2 regions of the Butyricicoccus sp. AM32-19 genome follow, and region 2 is predicted to be linked to the other one. Evidence: predicted binding sites of a transcription regulator. Region 2 holds the regulator's gene; the other holds the start of a gene.
The links. Region 2 encodes Rex, which represses fermentation and respiration genes when NADH is low (regulators of the CRP and FNR family bind a similar motif). Its sites were predicted from a motif close to ATTGTTAANNNNTTAACAAT; they were not measured.

Region 1 (7,858 bases), on a different contig from region 2:
ACTATTTTAACGTATTTATTGTGATTTGTAAATGGGGTAATGGTGAAAAGTACCGAAAAGTTTTTGTATAAATTTCCGTTCTTTAGCTGTTTTGCGAAAAACGGCTCAAAAATGCGCGGGTTCGCTCGTTATGCGTATTTTCAAATACCTCTGTCGGCGTGCCCTCTTCAACGATAGTGCCGCCGTCCATGAATACGACATGATCGGCCACATCGCGGGCAAACGCCATCTCGTGGGTGACGATGATCATGGTGGTGTGCTGGTCCGCCAGTGAGCGGATAACGCGCAGCACTTCGCCGGTCAGCTCGGGGTCGAGCGCCGAGGTCGGCTCGTCGAAGCACAGGATATCCGGCTTGAGCGCGAGCGCACGCGCAATGGCAACGCGCTGCTGCTGCCCGCCGGACAGCTGGTGCGGATAGTGGCTCATGCGGCCCTCGAGGCTCATCATCTCGAGCAGCTCGATGGCGCGGTGCTCGATCTGCTCGTGAATCTCGCGTTTTTTCTGCTTGTAGTCCGGGCGTTCCTTGGCCTGCAGCAGGGGAGCGAGCATGACGTTCTCGAGTGCGGTGTACTGCGGGAACAGATTGAACGACTGGAACACCATGCCGAAGTGCAGACGGTTCTTGCGAATCTGCGCATCGCTCTTGGCGGCATGGTCGGCAGCGTCGAGCAGTGTCTCGCCGTTTACGATGATCTTACCCTCATTCGGGGTTTCGAGAAAATTCAGGCAGCGCAGCAGCGTGGTCTTGCCCGAGCCGGACGAGCCGATGATGGCAAGCGCCTTGCCGCGCTCCAATGTAAAACTGATGTCTTTAAGCACCTTGGTAGAGCCGAAGTTCTTATAAAGGTGCTGTACCTCCAGAATAGGCATAACGGCTCCTCCTTATTTAAAGTAATCCATTTTCTTTTCGATCCAGCCGAACAGCAGGGTCAGAATACCGTTGAACAGCAGGTAGAATACGGCGGTGTAGAACAGCGGCCAGATGATACCGGCGCTCTTGATGAACTTTTCGCCCATCCACAGCACCTCGTATACCGCGATGGTACGCGCCAGAGCGGTATCTTTAACAAGGTTGATAAACTCGTTGCCCATCGGCGGGATAACGCGCTTGATGACCTGCAGCAGCGTTACCTTGAAGAAAATCTGGCTCTTGGTCATGCCGAGCACCTGACCGGCCTCATACTGACCGCTCGGGATACCCTGAATGCCGCCGCGGAAGATCTCCGAGAAGTAGCAGGCGTAGTTGATGACAAAGGACAGCAGAGCAGCGCTGAAGCGCGGCAGCTTGAGTCCCCACACCAGAGCAGGGCCATAGTAGATGATGATGATCTGGAGCATGAGCGGTGTGCCGCGGACGATCCAGACGATGATTTTGATGAGTGCGCGCAGCGGAGTAATGCGGCTCATCGAGCCGAAGCTGATAAGCAGGCCGAGCGGCAGAGCGAATACCAGCGTCAGGCAGAAAAGCTGTACGGTGGTAACAAAGCCGCCCATCAGGCTGAGTGTTACATTGGCAAACATGTCGTTTCCTCTTTACCTCTTTTTTACTTTATTTCCTGTGATACATAAGGCAGAAGACGGTAGTCCGCCTTCTGCCTTATATTGAACTGGGGAATGGGAGATTAAGCCTCCGGATCTACGATTGCTTCCTGTACGCCGTACTTCTGAGCGAAGGAAAGAACAATGCCGTCCTTGTAGGCGCCCTTGTAGAAGTTGTTGAATGCTTCGGTCAGGTCAGAACCCTTGCGGAAGCCTACAACGTAGTTCTCGTCCTCCTCGCCGTTGGCCTCGTTGAGGTTTACGGTGTAGGTCAGGTTCGGGTAGCTGGTGCCCTCGCCGATCATAGCGCCTGCCATCAGCAGATCGATCACGCAGGCATCAGAGGTGCCTGCGGCAACCTCCATCAGTGCGTCAGCCTGAGACTGAACTGCGGTTGCATTCAGACCGGCAGCCTGTGCAGCAGCCTCACCGGCGGAACCGGACTCAACAGCGAAGGTCATATCCTTGATGGACTCGATGTCCTTGGCAGCATCAGCCTTGTCGGACGGAACAACAACAACCTGTGCGTTGGTTGCATACGGGTCGGAGCAGTTCATGGAGGTCTTGACCTCATCGGTCAGGGTCATGCCGTTCCAAACAGCGTCAACGCCCTTGGAATCCAGCTCCATGATCTTGTTGTCCCAGTTGATCTCGATGAACTCGGCTTTTACGCCCAGGCTCTCAGCGAAAGCCTTTGCCATGTCCGCGTCAAAGCCGACCCACTCGTCCGAGCCGTCTTCCTTATAATCCATCGGCGCGAAATCCGTGATGCCGATAACCAGCTTGCCGTTGCTCTTTACATAATCCACATCGCTCTCAGCGGAAGCCGAGGTGTCAGCCGCATCGGCACTCGAGTCGTCGGTCTTGGCAGCAGAGCCGCCGCAGCCGGACAGCATGGATACACTCATAGTGCCTGCCATCAGCAGTGCGAGAAGTTTCTTCGTCTTCATTTTTAGAAAACCTCCTGTAATTCGGTTCATATCTTGTTTACTATTATAACACTTTAGCGCAGAAAATCAACCCCTGATTTTCATGCAGATTTTCAGCATTTTTGAAGGATAATCGGGCGGTATTTTGTGCAAAATCTAAAATAACAGGGTGAAATATATGGAAAAGAGGATGGGGAGCGGTTGGGACGGATTCTCACTCTTTTTTGCGAACCTGTGTTGACCTGTACCAAAAAAGAGATTATAATCATAAGTAAGCATGATTGTTAAAGAATAAACAATGAAGAACAAGTAAGACGGAGGGAATCAGCGTGGATTATACTGCACTGTATCAGCAGAAGCTGACAACGGCGGATGAAGCCGTTAAGGTTGTTAAATCGGGTGACTGGGTAGACTACGGCTGGTGTACGGGTACGCCTGTTGCACTGGACAAGGCACTTGCGGCCCGCATGGGCGAGCTGGAGGACGTAAACTTCCGCGGCGGCGTACTCATGCGCCGACCGGCGGTATTCGATATTCCGGATGCAGCCGATAAGATCACCTGGAACTCGTGGCACATGTCCGGCATTGAGCGCAAGGCCTGTATGGAGGGCTTCGGCTTTTACAGCGCACTGCGCTACTCCGAGATGCCGCGTTGGTACCGCGAGAACGTCCGTCATGTCAATGTAGCCATGATTCAGGTGGCGCCGATGGACGCACACGGCTGGTTCAGTTTCGGCCCGCAGGCTTCGCACCTCAAGGCGATCTGCGATGTATCCGACGTTATCATCGTTGAGGTCAACAAGTATATGCCGCGCTGCCTCGGCGGCTTTGAGGACGGCATTCACATTTCGCAGGTGGATATGATCGTTGAGAGCGACACCGAAATGCCGCAGATGGGCGCAGGCGGCGAGCCGACCGAGGTTGATAAGGCGGTTGCAAAGCTGATCGTGGAGGAAATCCCGAACGGCGCGTGCCTGCAGCTGGGCATCGGCGGCATGCCGAATACCGTAGGCTCGATGATCGCGGAGTCCGACCTGAAGGACCTCGGCGTTCATACCGAGATGTACGTTGACGCTTTCGTTGACATTTCCCGTGCAGGCAAGATCAACGGCTCGAAGAAGGCCATCGACCGCGGCCGTCAGGTGTTCGCGTTCGGCGCAGGCACTCAGAAGCTGTACGATTTTGTAAATGATAATCCGGAGTGCATGTCTGCACCGGTATCCTATACCAACGATGCGCGCACCATTGCACAGATCGACAACTTCATTTCCATCAACAATATCGTGGATGTGGATCTGTTCGGTCAGATGAACGCAGAAAGTGCCGGTATCAAGCAGATTTCCGGTGCAGGTGGCCAGCTGGACTTCGTTCTGGGCGCGTATCTGTCCAAGGGCGGCAAGAGCTTCATCTGCTGCTCGTCCACCTTTAAGAAGAAGGACGGCACGCTCGAGAGCCGTATTCGTCCGACGCTCGAGAACGGATCGGTCGTTACCGATGCCCGTCCGTGCGCGCACTGGTTTGTCACCGAGTACGGCAAGGTAAACCTCAAGGGTCTGACTGCATGGCAGCGTGCGGAGGCTCTGATCTCGGTTGCGCATCCGGATTTCCGCGAGCAGCTGATTCAGGAAGCGGAGAAGATGCGTATCTGGAAGCGCTCCAATAAGAGATAAAATGCTGTCGGCGGAACTACAGTTCCGCACGGTGTTTGCTACTGTTTATAAGAAAACGCTCTGTGAAAACAGAGCGTTTTTTCTTATGCAATTATTAAAGTGAAATTCGCAGGATAAACTGCTGATTCCTGACCGAAAAGCTATATACACCGCCGTATCGCTCGACGATGCTGCAAATGCTGTGCACGCCGATGCCGTGTCCGGCGCGGTCGGAGACCGGCACGCCGTGGCTGAACTGCACCGGCTGCGTGCAGTCGTTGACAACCTGCAGGAAGAACTTTCCGGCTTTTTCGTATGTCTGCACCTCGATGTGTCCGGGAATGCCGTCCGCGCGCTCGCTGCATGCGTGAATCGCATTCTCAAGCGCGTTGGAGAGCAGCACGCACAGGTCGCTCTCGGCAAGCGGCAGCTGATTGGGCAGCACGGCATGCACCGCAAGCGGGATGCCCTGCGCCTTGGCGCGGTCGGCAAACGATGAGAGAATCAGGTTTGCGGCCTCGTTTTCGCAGTAAACGGTCACGCGGCTGGCTTCGATTTCCTCGCTGATGGAGTGAATGTACTGCAGTGCCTGCTCATACTGCTCATTCTCGATGCAGGCGGTGATGTACTGCAGATGATGCCGCAGATCATGCCGGTAGGCACGGGTTTTCTGCTGAGAGATACGCAGTGCTTCAATCTCACGGACGGCCTGATGCACCTGCAGGTCAAGATTGCTTTTCAGCTCCTCCAAACGCAGCCGTGCGTGCTGCTCTCTGGAAATGTGAATCAGGAACAGCAGATACGCCGCACTGCACACGAACGGCATGAATTCCACGACTACGGCCGAACCGGAGAACAGCAGGTCGGTGTAAACGCGGGTGGCATAGTCAAACGCATAGTACACCGCGGGCACAATGCCGAACTGACACTGCACCGCCCGCGAATACTGCGACACCGACCGGATGGCAGGTGCGGCCTTGAGCAGCAGAATGAGCATCGGCACGGTGACGATTATTTCCACAGCGTACTGCATGGTGTCTCCGCCGGAGAAGATGGCGACCGCGATCAGCGCCAGCCAGCGCCGCAGCTGACAGCACAGGTACGCCGTCAGCACGGAAATCACCGGCCACAGACGTTCATGACTGAGCGAGCACAGCGCGAGCACAAGCGGCAGGTGGGTGTGCAGCGGATACAGATAGCGTCCGAAGCCGGGGTCCACACCGAGGTAGGCGATGCCGGACAGGCAGAAGATCATCAGCGTGTACAGCAGCATGCGCTTTTTCGCCTTGGGCGTCCAGTGGATATTGCAGAATGCCGCAGAGAGCGCGATGCCGAACAGCGTAACGGCAACGGAGTTGCAAAGGTCAACAGCGAGTGCGATCATGTCAGGAACACCTGTTCTTTCTGGAAGGCGTGTTCAAGGTACGCGTCCTTGATGTCGTTGTAGCGTCCGCGCGGAATGGGCAGCTCGGCGCGGCTGGACATGACGAGCGTTTTCGGCGTGATCGTCTGGATATGCTCTAAATTTACAAGGTAGGAGCGGTGAATGCGCAGAAAATTCCTGTGTTCGGCAAGGCTTTCGCACAGGCTGTCCATGCTGCCGGCGGCTTCGAGCACGGTGCCGTCAGTCTTGTGCAGCAGCAGGGAACGGCGAATGACCTCGCAGTATTCCAGCTTGTCCAGTTCAACGCGCGTGATGCCGGTTCTGCAGCGCAGGATCAGGCTGACGCTGCTCTCGCGCGAGCAGGCGGCAATGACCGAATCCATCAGCCGGAAGAAGCTCTCCGGCCAGATCGGCTTGAGCTGATAGAAATACGCGCCCACCGTATACGACTGCACGGCAAACTCTGCGGATGAGGTGAGAAAGATGATCTTCACGTTGGAGTCGTACTGACGGATCTCACGAGCGGCTTCGATGCCGTTTTCGCCGGGCATGAGTACATCGAGCAGCAGAATATCAAAGCGTGCGCCCTTTTCGATGGACGCCAGCAGCTCGAACGGGCTTTGGAAGGCCGTCGGGGCGATATCGGCGTTGTGTTCCGTACGGTAGCTGCCGAGCAGCTCGTGCAGTTCATCGAGCACGCTGGGATCGTCGTCGCAAAAGCCAATCTGGATCATGGTTCTCATCTCCTTTCTTTTTATAAAGGGAACAGATCATTTGTAATCGCGGCGGGTCTTGTCGGGTTCCCAGCCCTCGAGCGGGTAGCGCTGCATGGCGCCGAAAATGCGCTCGCGTACACCGGGCATGGTCTTTTCGAGACTTTTCAGCAAATCCTTGATCTCCTGCCGCTTGGTGTTGCCGTCCGCCGGACACGGATTGTGCACGATAGGCAGCTCGTGCCGTTTGGCGAACGAGCGCACATAATGCTCCGGCACATACAGCAGCGGACGAATGAGCGTGATGTCGGCGCGGTCGAGGTAGGTTACCGGCGAAAAGCACGAAATGCGGCCTTCATAAAATAAGGAAAGCATGTAGGTCTCCACTACATCGTCAAAGTGATGGCCGAGCGCAACCTTGCTGCAGCCTGCCTTGCGGGCGGCATCGTGCAGAGCGCCGCGGCGCAGCTTGGCACAGAGCGAGCAGGGGTTTTCCTCGTGGCGGATATCAAACACAATAGGGCCGATCTGGGTGGGGACGCGGATGTACTCGACGCCCAGCTTGTCGCACAGCGTCTGTACAGGGGAGAAGTCCATCTCATCATAGCCCATCTCCAATGTAATAGCCACGACGGTAAAGTGGTGCGGATAAAAGCGGCTCAGCTGACTGAGTGCCACGAGCAGCGCGAGCGAGTCCTTGCCGCCGGAAACACCGACCGCAATCCTGTCGCCCTCATCTATCATATGGTAATGGTCCACCGCACGGCGGACATAGGAAAGCATTTTCTGCATAACAGTCTCCTTTTTGATCGTACATATTAAAATTTATCAGAAAACGCCAAAAATCGCAAATGCAAAAAATGAAATGCAAAGTGAGTATTCGGGAGTATAAGAGAGATTAAAAGAGAAAACGAGAGAATGCATTGGATTGCAGATATTTTTTCAAAATTTCGCTTGACTTGCGCAAAATGATGTGTTTTAATAAATATGCTCGTTTCGAGCGATTAATCAGTTGTCAAAGTATTTTTGATATATATAAACGGAGGAAAAAACCATGTCTACTTTTATGGCTAAGGCAGAAAATGTCGAGCGTAAGTGGTATGTACTGGACGCAGCTGGCAAGCCGCTGGGTCGTACTGCTGCAACCGCTGCAATGCTGCTTCGCGGCAAGCACAAGACCACGTTCACTCCCCATGTTGACTGCGGCGATTTCGTAATCATCGTCAACGCTGACAAGGCGGTTCTGACCGGTAAGAAGCTCACCCAGAAGTACTATCGTCATCACACCGGCTGGGTCGGCGGTCTGAAGGAAGTTCAGTACAAGACCCTGATGGCTGAGAAGCCGGAGTTCGCTATGCAGCTCGCAGTTAAGGGCATGCTGCCGAAGAATTCCATCGGCCGTCAGTCCGCTACCCGTCTGAAGGTATTTGCTGGCGAGAACCACAATCATCAGGCTCAGAAGCCCGAGAACTGGGAAAAGTAAGGGAGGATTAACTGATGTATACACCTAAGAAGGCATATTTCTATGGCACCGGCAGAAGAAAGTCCTCTGTTGCCCGCGTTCGTCTTTTCCCGGGCGGCACCGGTGAGATCAAGATCAACAACCGCACCATCGACAACTACTTCGGTCTCGAGACCCTGAA
Region 2 (7,858 bases):
GCTTGCCTATCAAGATAGCCGACAGTCTGCCGGCACGCGCCGTATTGGAGAGCGAAAACATTTTCGTTATGACCGAACACCGTGCCGCGACACAGGACATTCGTCCTCTTCGCATCGGTTTACTCAACCTGATGCCATTGAAAATCATTACCGAAACCCAGATCCTGCGCTGTTTATCCAACACGCCGATCCAGATCGAGGTCGATCTGATCCAGACCGAAACGTACCATTCCAAAAATACGCCGGAGGATCATCTTCTCACCTTCTACAAGACGTTCGACGATATCCGCGACCAGAAATATGACGGTTTTATCATCACCGGTGCGCCGGTAGAGACCATGCCGTTTGAGGAAGTCGAATACTGGAAGGAACTGACCGAGATCATGGACTGGACTAAAACGCACGTTCATTCCACGCTGCACATCTGCTGGGGTGCGCAGGCCGGTCTGTATTATCACTACGGTATTCTGAAGTACATGCTGCCCGAGAAAATGTCCGGTATTTTCAAGCACCATGTTCTGCTGCCGAAGGAGCCGCTGCTGCGCGGCTTCGATGATATCTTCTGCGCACCGCACTCGCGCCACACCGAGGTGCGTGCCGCCGACATCCGCAAAAATGATCGTCTGACCATTCTCGCGGAGTCGCACGAAGCCGGTGTGCACATCGTAGAGGCAATGAACGGCCGTCAGATCTTTGTGCTGGGTCACGGCGAGTACGACGCCGACACGCTCAAAAAGGAGTATGAGCGTGATCTGGCCAAAGGCATGAACCCGGAGGTGCCGCGCCATTACTTCCGCAACGATGATCCCAACGAGGACGTACTGGTGACCTGGAAGGCACATGCCAACCTGTTTTACACCAACTGGGTCAACTACTATGTGTACCAGACAACACCGTATTATCTGGACAAAATGTAATACCAAAGCCGCTCATCCATTGGATAGCGGCTTTTTTCACACAAAAAAGGGAGTATCAAAAGATACTCCCTTTCGTTTTACAGGTTCTGCTCTCTTCCCTCGTCTGCTGCGCCGACCAGATGGCACAGTGTCATCAGGCTGTCCGACAGATGCACGTTTTCGACCGGAACGCCCAGTCCCTCCAAATGAAGGTCCTCGCCGGTGAAATTCCACAGACCGCGGATACCGCGCTCTACCAGACCGTGTGCGATACGCGGGGCATCTCCGCGCGGAATGGTGAGCACCGCCACATCCGGCTTGTTGCGCTCAATAAACTCCGCAAGCGTATCCGCGCTGCGTACCTCATGGCCGCCAAAGCGCTGACCGATGAGCTGCGGATTTGCGTCAAACGCACACAGCAGTTCAAAGCCGCTGGCAGAAAAGTTAAAGTTATTAAGCAGTGCACGACCGAGGTTGCCGGCACCCAGCAGAATCGCCGTGCGGCCGGTCCGCAGACCCATGATCGCACCCAGCTCCTCCTGCAGTTTGTCGATATTATAGCCGTAGCCCTGCTGACCAAAGCCGCCGAAGCAGTTAAAGTCCTGACGAATCTGCGAAGCGGTCAGTCCCATGCGCTCTGCCAGTGCTTTGGAGGAGATACGCTGCTCCCCTTCAGCCTTCAGCTCACAAATATTCCGATAATAGCGAGGCAATCGCTGAATTACCGCTTTGGAAACCTCTTGCTTGTGTTCCACAGACCCTCTCCCTCTCTCAAATTCTATTTCTCGTGTAAATTACAACTTAGCGATGGTATCCAGCACATAATCGGTAAATTCCTGTGCAGTTGCACCGGTATCACGACCGGTAACAACAACCTTGCGCTCCTCTACCATGCAGATATCAAGTGCGCGGTCGAGCTTCTTCGCCAGTTCGATTTCACCGATGTGCTCAAGCAGCATAACAGCTGCACGCAGTACGGAGGACGGATCCGCGTACTTTGCGCGGCCTTCCTGTACCATACGCGGCGCAGAGCCATGAATTGCCTCGAACATCGCATAGCGCTTGCCGATATTGGCAGAGCCTGCCGTGCCGACACCGCCCTGAATCTCAGCAGCCTCGTCGGTGATGATGTCGCCGTACAGGTTCGGCAGAACAACGACCTTGAAGTCGCGGCGGCGCTTGTCATCGAGCAGCTTTGCGGTCATGATGTCGATGTACCAGTCGTCAAACTGTACTTCCGGATACTCCTTGGCTACCTTCTGGCAGGTATCGAGGAACTTGCCGTCGGTGGTTTTGATAATATTCGCCTTGGTGACGCAGGAAACGCGGTTCTTGCCGGTCTTGCGCGCATAGTCGAAGGCCAGACGAGCGATACGCTCGCAGCCCTGCGAGGTAGCTACGGTAAAGTCGATGAACAGATCGTCATCAATCTGTACGCCCTGAGAGCCGACAGCGTAGCCGCCCTCGGTGTTCTCGCGGTAGAACGTCCAGTCGATACCCAGCTCCGGCACCTTTACCGGGCGCACGTTGGCAAACAAGTCGAGACCCTTGCGCATTGCAACGTTTGCGGACTCTACGTTCGGCCACGGATCGCCCTTGCGCGGGGTCGTGGTGGGGCCCTTCAGGATAACGTGGCACTTCTTCAGCTCTTCCATAACGTCGGGCGGGATTGCGCAGCCGAGTTCAGCACGGCGCTCGATGGTCAGACCGTCGATCACGCGGAACTCCACCTTGCCGGCCTTTACCTTGTCTGCCAGCAGAACCTCCAGCGCATGCTGGGCCATGCCGGTGATCATCGGGCCGATGCCGTCGCCGCCGCACACGCCGATGATCAGCTTGTCCAGCTTGGAGTAATCAATAAAATCGTCCTGCTCCTTCATATCCATGATACGCTTGCGCTGGCTCTCTACAACTGCCTCAAATTTATCCAGAACAGACTGGTCGATAGACATGGTTTTGTCCTCCTACACCATTGATATTATTTTAACAAAAGAAAATATGCCTGTCAAGTCCGACCAGAGAACCCGCTTGGCTCTCCGGCCGGCATAACGTCTTGACTTACTTGCTCTGCTGACGTGCGTACAGCAGCGTACCGCCTGCAAGCAGTGCGTGACGCTGGCGCTCGGAAACCTCACAGTCGGCCTTGAAGGTCTTGCCGCCGCAAACAACGGTGACCTGCTCGCCGTTCTTTACTTCCTCGAGCACGTTCGGCAGAGAGATTTCATCCAGCAGATTGATTGCATCGTAATCCGCCGGATCGGCAAAGGTCAGCGGGATGATACCGGAGTTGACCAGATTTGCCTTGTGAATTCGTGCGAAGGACTTGCACAGTACGGCCTTTACGCCCAGATACAGCGGAACGAGCGCTGCATGCTCACGGGACGAGCCCTGACCGTAGTTTGCGCCGCCGACAATTACGCCGCCGCCCTGCTCCTTGCAGCGGGACGGGAACTCCGGATCGACGTTGATAAAGCAGTAGTTGGAGTAGTACGGCACGTTCGAGCGGTACGGCAGCAGCTTTGCGCCGGCCGGCAGGATGTGGTCGGTGGTGATGTTGTCCTCGGTCTTGAGAACGACCTTGCCGGTGTAGGATGCCTCGAGTGCCTTGCCCAGCGGGAACGGCTTGATGTTCGGGCCGCGAACGACCTCAACCTCAGCCGGATTCTCGGCCGGCTTTACGATCATGTTGTCATTGATGGTGAAATGCTCGGGCATTTCGATCTCCGGCATCTCACCGAGGGTGCGCGGATCGGTCAGCACACCGGTCAGTGCAGACGCTGCTGCAACCTCCGGAGATACGAGGAAGATCTGTGCATCCTGGGTGCCGGAACGGCCCTCAAAGTTGCGGTTGAAGGTACGCAGCGATACGCCGCCGGACTCCGGCGACTGGCCCATGCCGATGCAGGGACCGCAGGCGCATTCAAGGATACGCGCACCGGCCGAAATGATATCCGCCAGAGCACCGTTCTGCGCCAGCATATTGAATACCTGCTTGGAACCGGGGCTGATGGTCAGCGAAACCTCCGGGCTTACGGTCTTGCCCTTGAGGATGGAAGCGACCTTCATCATGTCGTGGTAGGAGGAGTTGGTGCACGAACCGATGCAGCACTGGTTTACCTTGATCTCGCCAATCTCGGATACCTTCTTGACGTTATCCGGCATATGCGGCATAGCTGCCAGCGGCTCGAGTGCGGACAGGTCTACGGTGTACTCCTCGTCATACTCTGCGTCCGGGTCGGAGGACAGCGGTACCCATACGTCGCCGCGGCCCTGTGCTTCGAGGAACTTCTTGGTTGCCTCGTCGGACGGGAAGATCGAGGTGGTAGCACCCAGCTCAGCGCCCATATTGGTGATGGTGGCGCGCTCCGGTACGGACAGGGTCTTTACGCCCTCGCCTGCGTACTCTACGATCTTGCCGACGCCGCCCTTGACGGTCATCTGGCGCAGTACGTCCAGAATAACGTCCTTCGCAGATACCCACGGAGACAGCTTGCCGGTCAGGTTGACGCGGACCATCTTCGGCATCGGGATGTAGTACGCGCCGCCGCCCATTGCGACTGCAACGTCCAGACCGCCGGCACCGAACGCCAGCATGCCGATGCCGCCGCCGGTCGGCGTATGGCTGTCCGAACCGATCAGGGTCTTGCCCGGTGCGCCGAAGCGCTCCAGATGTACCTGATGGCAGATGCCGTTGCCTGCCTTCGAATAGTAGATACCGTGCTTCTTAGCGACAGAACCGATATATTTGTGGTCGTCCGCATTCTCGAAGCCGGACTGCAGGGTATTGTGGTCAATGTAAGCGACCGAGCGCTCGGTCTTGACCTGATCGACGCCCATCGCCTCAAACTGGAGATAAGCCATCGTGCCGGTGGCATCCTGCGTCAGCGTCTGGTCGATCTTCAGACCGATCTCCTGACCCAGTACCATTTCGCCGTCTACCAAGTGCGCTTTCAAAATCTTCTGCGCGATTGTCATACCCATGTGTGTTTCCTTCGCTCCTTTATGTCCCGACGCGAAAGTCTTTCGCTTTCGCGCCCCATTCTCGTCAGAATGGGTGGTTGCGGCTTCCACAGCCTTCTCCACGGTGCAGCTCGCACCGTGCCCCAAAAAACAAAAATAGAAGTGGTGTTCGCATACACGAAACCACTTCTATTTTACAACATTCTATCGGTTTTGCAAAGCACTTTTCACCGCAGTGATTTGAAAAAGTTCAAGCCTTTTTCTGCGTTTTTTCAGCAGAATTACTGTTTTCGGCAGAAAGTCACTTGTATTTGTCGAAAAAGCGGTTTCGCAGCAGTTCAACTCACTTGTTCTCCTGCCATGTACCTTCCTCGGTCACTTCGATGACGCTGCTGGTCATATCCAGCTTGCGGTTTTCAAACGCTTCGCGGTTGTTCTCGTAGATGAGACGCAGACCCTCGAGCGTCAGGTTCGGGTCCACATCGTCGATAAGGTCGCAGTATTCCGCCATCATGCGGCCCATGCCGCCGGTAGCGACTACTCTTGCCTTGCCGCCCAGTTCCTTCTGGATATCCGTGATGATGCCGGTCAGCGCGCCGACATAGCCGCGCACCGCACCGGACTGCATGGACTGCACAGTGGTCTTGCCGATGGCATTCTCCGGCCGCTCAATGTCCACGCGCGGCAGCTTGGACGCCTTGAGGAACAGCGCCTCCATCGCCACCTTCAGACCCGGGAAAATCGCGCCGCCCTGATACGCGCCGTTCTCGTCGATGGCGTCAAAGGTAGTCGCCGTGCCGATATCCACAATGATGAGCGGCTTGCCATACTTGCGAACCGCAGAAACCGCGTTGACCAGTCGGTCCGCGCCGACCTCGCGCGGGTTGGCATAGCAGTTTTCAATGCCGATATCCGCATCGCGGCCCGCGATGACCGGCTGCACATACAGATACTTGCGGATGGCATTGATCAGCGTATACATCACCGGCGGCACGACCGACGCGATCACGACCGCCGTCGTTTCCGCGCAGCTGATCTCGTGGAAGTGGTAATACTGCGCGATCAGCATGCCCAGCTCATCCGAGGTGCGCTCAGAATTGGTGGAAATGCGGAACGAGCCGCGCAGCTTGTCTCCGTCATATAAACCGAACACCATGTTGGTGTTGCCTACGTCGATTGCTAAAAGCATAATGTTCTCCTAATTTTCTATTTCTCTTACAGACGCTCTTTTCGCAGCAGACTGCCGTCCTCATCGACCAGCTCGAGCAGCGCAGCCCGTCCGTTCTCGACAGTCAGCCGAGCGTAGCTGGCCGGGCCGCCGCGCGGCAGACTGATGCTGCCCGGATTGCATACCCACACGCCGTTCTCCCGCTCGAGCATCATGCGGTGCGTATGCCCGAAAAAAGCAAGCGCGCAGTGCTCCTCGTAAGCCCGCTGCGGCACAATGCCGCTCGACAGCATGCCGACACGCTCACGGTGGCCGTGCGTGATATAAATCCGCACGCCGCCCGGTGTCACAACCGCATTCAGCGGCACATCGGGGTCAAAATCGTTGTTGCCCCGCACGCGGTAGATCGGCATGGCCGGGAACACGCGCTCGATCTCGCGAGCATCCTCGGCGTGATCGCCTAAGTGAATGACCGCATCCGGTTCTTCCCTGTCTACCGCAAAGGCCATTGCCATGTTATAGCCGTGGGAATCTGCAAATATCAGCACTTTCATGTTGTTCCCTCTCTCTGCGCCGCACATATAGCTGTATTTTACACCGAGTATCCCGCGATGTAAAGTAATTTTCTTGCGATCAGCCACAATTTATTTCCCTGTGCACACACTTCTCCTCCCGGCGGCATATACTGTCATGAAACAACTTCTTATGAGAGAGGACGGGACGCGAATGAATCAGAACGAACTGCTCCGCAGACTTGCGGCACAGGCCGGTGGAGACGCGGCGCTCGAACGGCTTTCCGGTGCGCTCGGCACTGCAGACGGCAGACGTGCGGTCGAGCAGCTGTCCGCACAGCATGCCGCTGAGCTGGAACAGGCCGCAAAAGCCGCGCAAAGAGGTGACATGCGCAGCGCAGCACAGGCAGCGCAAAAACTCATGCAGACACCCGAGGGTGCGCGGCTGGCCGCACAGCTTCGGCACATTTTCGGCAAATAAGGAGGCGTTTGGATGGAAAACGATATGCTTTCCTCGCTGCTGAGCGACCCGGAGTCACTGCAGAACGCGATGAAAACCGTGTCCGACCTGCTCGGCGGTCAGCCGTCCGCACAGGCAGAGCCGCAGAGCACCTACGATCCGGCCTCCGAAATGATGCAGAAGGCGCTTCCGGTCATCGGCGCGATCGCGCAGAGCGGGCAGAATGCCGTAAAACCGGAAAAACGCGCACTGCTCGGTGCGCTCAAGCCGTTCGTTGCCGAGGAGGTCTCCGGCCAGTTCGACCGTGCCCTCCGTCTGGTCAGCATGGCTCGGATGGCGCGCGCGGCACTCGGACAGGTGAACCTCTCTGCAGACGATACCGCGCCGCGAGCCTTATAGGAGGTGCTGACCCATGTATAACCGCTATCTTGCCGCCGCAGAGCAGACCGCACCGGAAACAAACGAACCGCCGCAGAGCAGCACCTTTTCCGGTCTCGGACGCACGCTGAATGCGCGTCTGCAGGGTGTCCGGCTGGACATGGATACTATGATCGCCCTGCTCATCGTGTGGTTCCTGCTGATGGACGATGACGGCGTGGTGGATTGGGAACAGTTTCTGCTCACCGCCGCCCTGCTCCTGTTTGGGCTGTGAGTACATGAAAAAACTGCCGCACGGTTGATGTGCAGCAGTTTTTTATTGCATTCGCGTGCTATAATTGAGAATGAGCGCTATCCTTGCGCAGCTCTGTCCGCGCTGCCGCGATTTCTTGCAATACGGCAAGTATTGCAAGAAACCGCGCCTCAGCAGTACGCAGAATTTATTCGCAAACCGCTCTTGTTCCATTATGCGGTATTGCCTTAA

Region 1: a site for Rex is predicted at 2,750-2,769, ahead of DW806_RS12765 (butyryl-CoA:acetate CoA-transferase). Genes of this name have one in related genera too.

The regions. Positions count from the first base shown of each region.
Region 1 covers NZ_QUIX01000018.1:31,758-39,615, reverse strand. Annotated here, with positions in the region: gene DW806_RS12780 (amino acid ABC transporter ATP-binding protein) at 83-871, opposite strand; gene DW806_RS12775 (amino acid ABC transporter permease) at 884-1,522, opposite strand; gene DW806_RS12770 (transporter substrate-binding domain-containing protein) at 1,624-2,490, opposite strand; gene DW806_RS12765 (butyryl-CoA:acetate CoA-transferase) at 2,799-4,139, shown strand; gene DW806_RS12760 (sensor histidine kinase) at 4,234-5,502, opposite strand; gene DW806_RS12755 (LytR/AlgR family response regulator transcription factor) at 5,499-6,236, opposite strand; gene DW806_RS12750 (tRNA lysidine(34) synthetase) at 6,273-7,007, opposite strand; gene rplM (50S ribosomal protein L13) at 7,270-7,698, shown strand; gene rpsI (30S ribosomal protein S9) at 7,713-7,858, shown strand, end outside.
Region 2 covers NZ_QUIX01000008.1:117,812-125,669, reverse strand. Annotated here, with positions in the region: gene metA (homoserine O-acetyltransferase MetA) at 3-917, shown strand; gene DW806_RS08680 (redox-sensing transcriptional repressor Rex) at 995-1,651, opposite strand; gene DW806_RS08675 (isocitrate/isopropylmalate family dehydrogenase) at 1,691-2,848, opposite strand; gene DW806_RS08670 (aconitate hydratase) at 2,955-4,877, opposite strand; gene DW806_RS08665 (type III pantothenate kinase) at 5,200-6,045, opposite strand; gene DW806_RS08660 (metallophosphoesterase family protein) at 6,072-6,578, opposite strand; gene DW806_RS08655 (hypothetical protein) at 6,751-7,017, shown strand; gene DW806_RS08650 (hypothetical protein) at 7,030-7,395, shown strand; gene DW806_RS08645 (hypothetical protein) at 7,409-7,648, shown strand.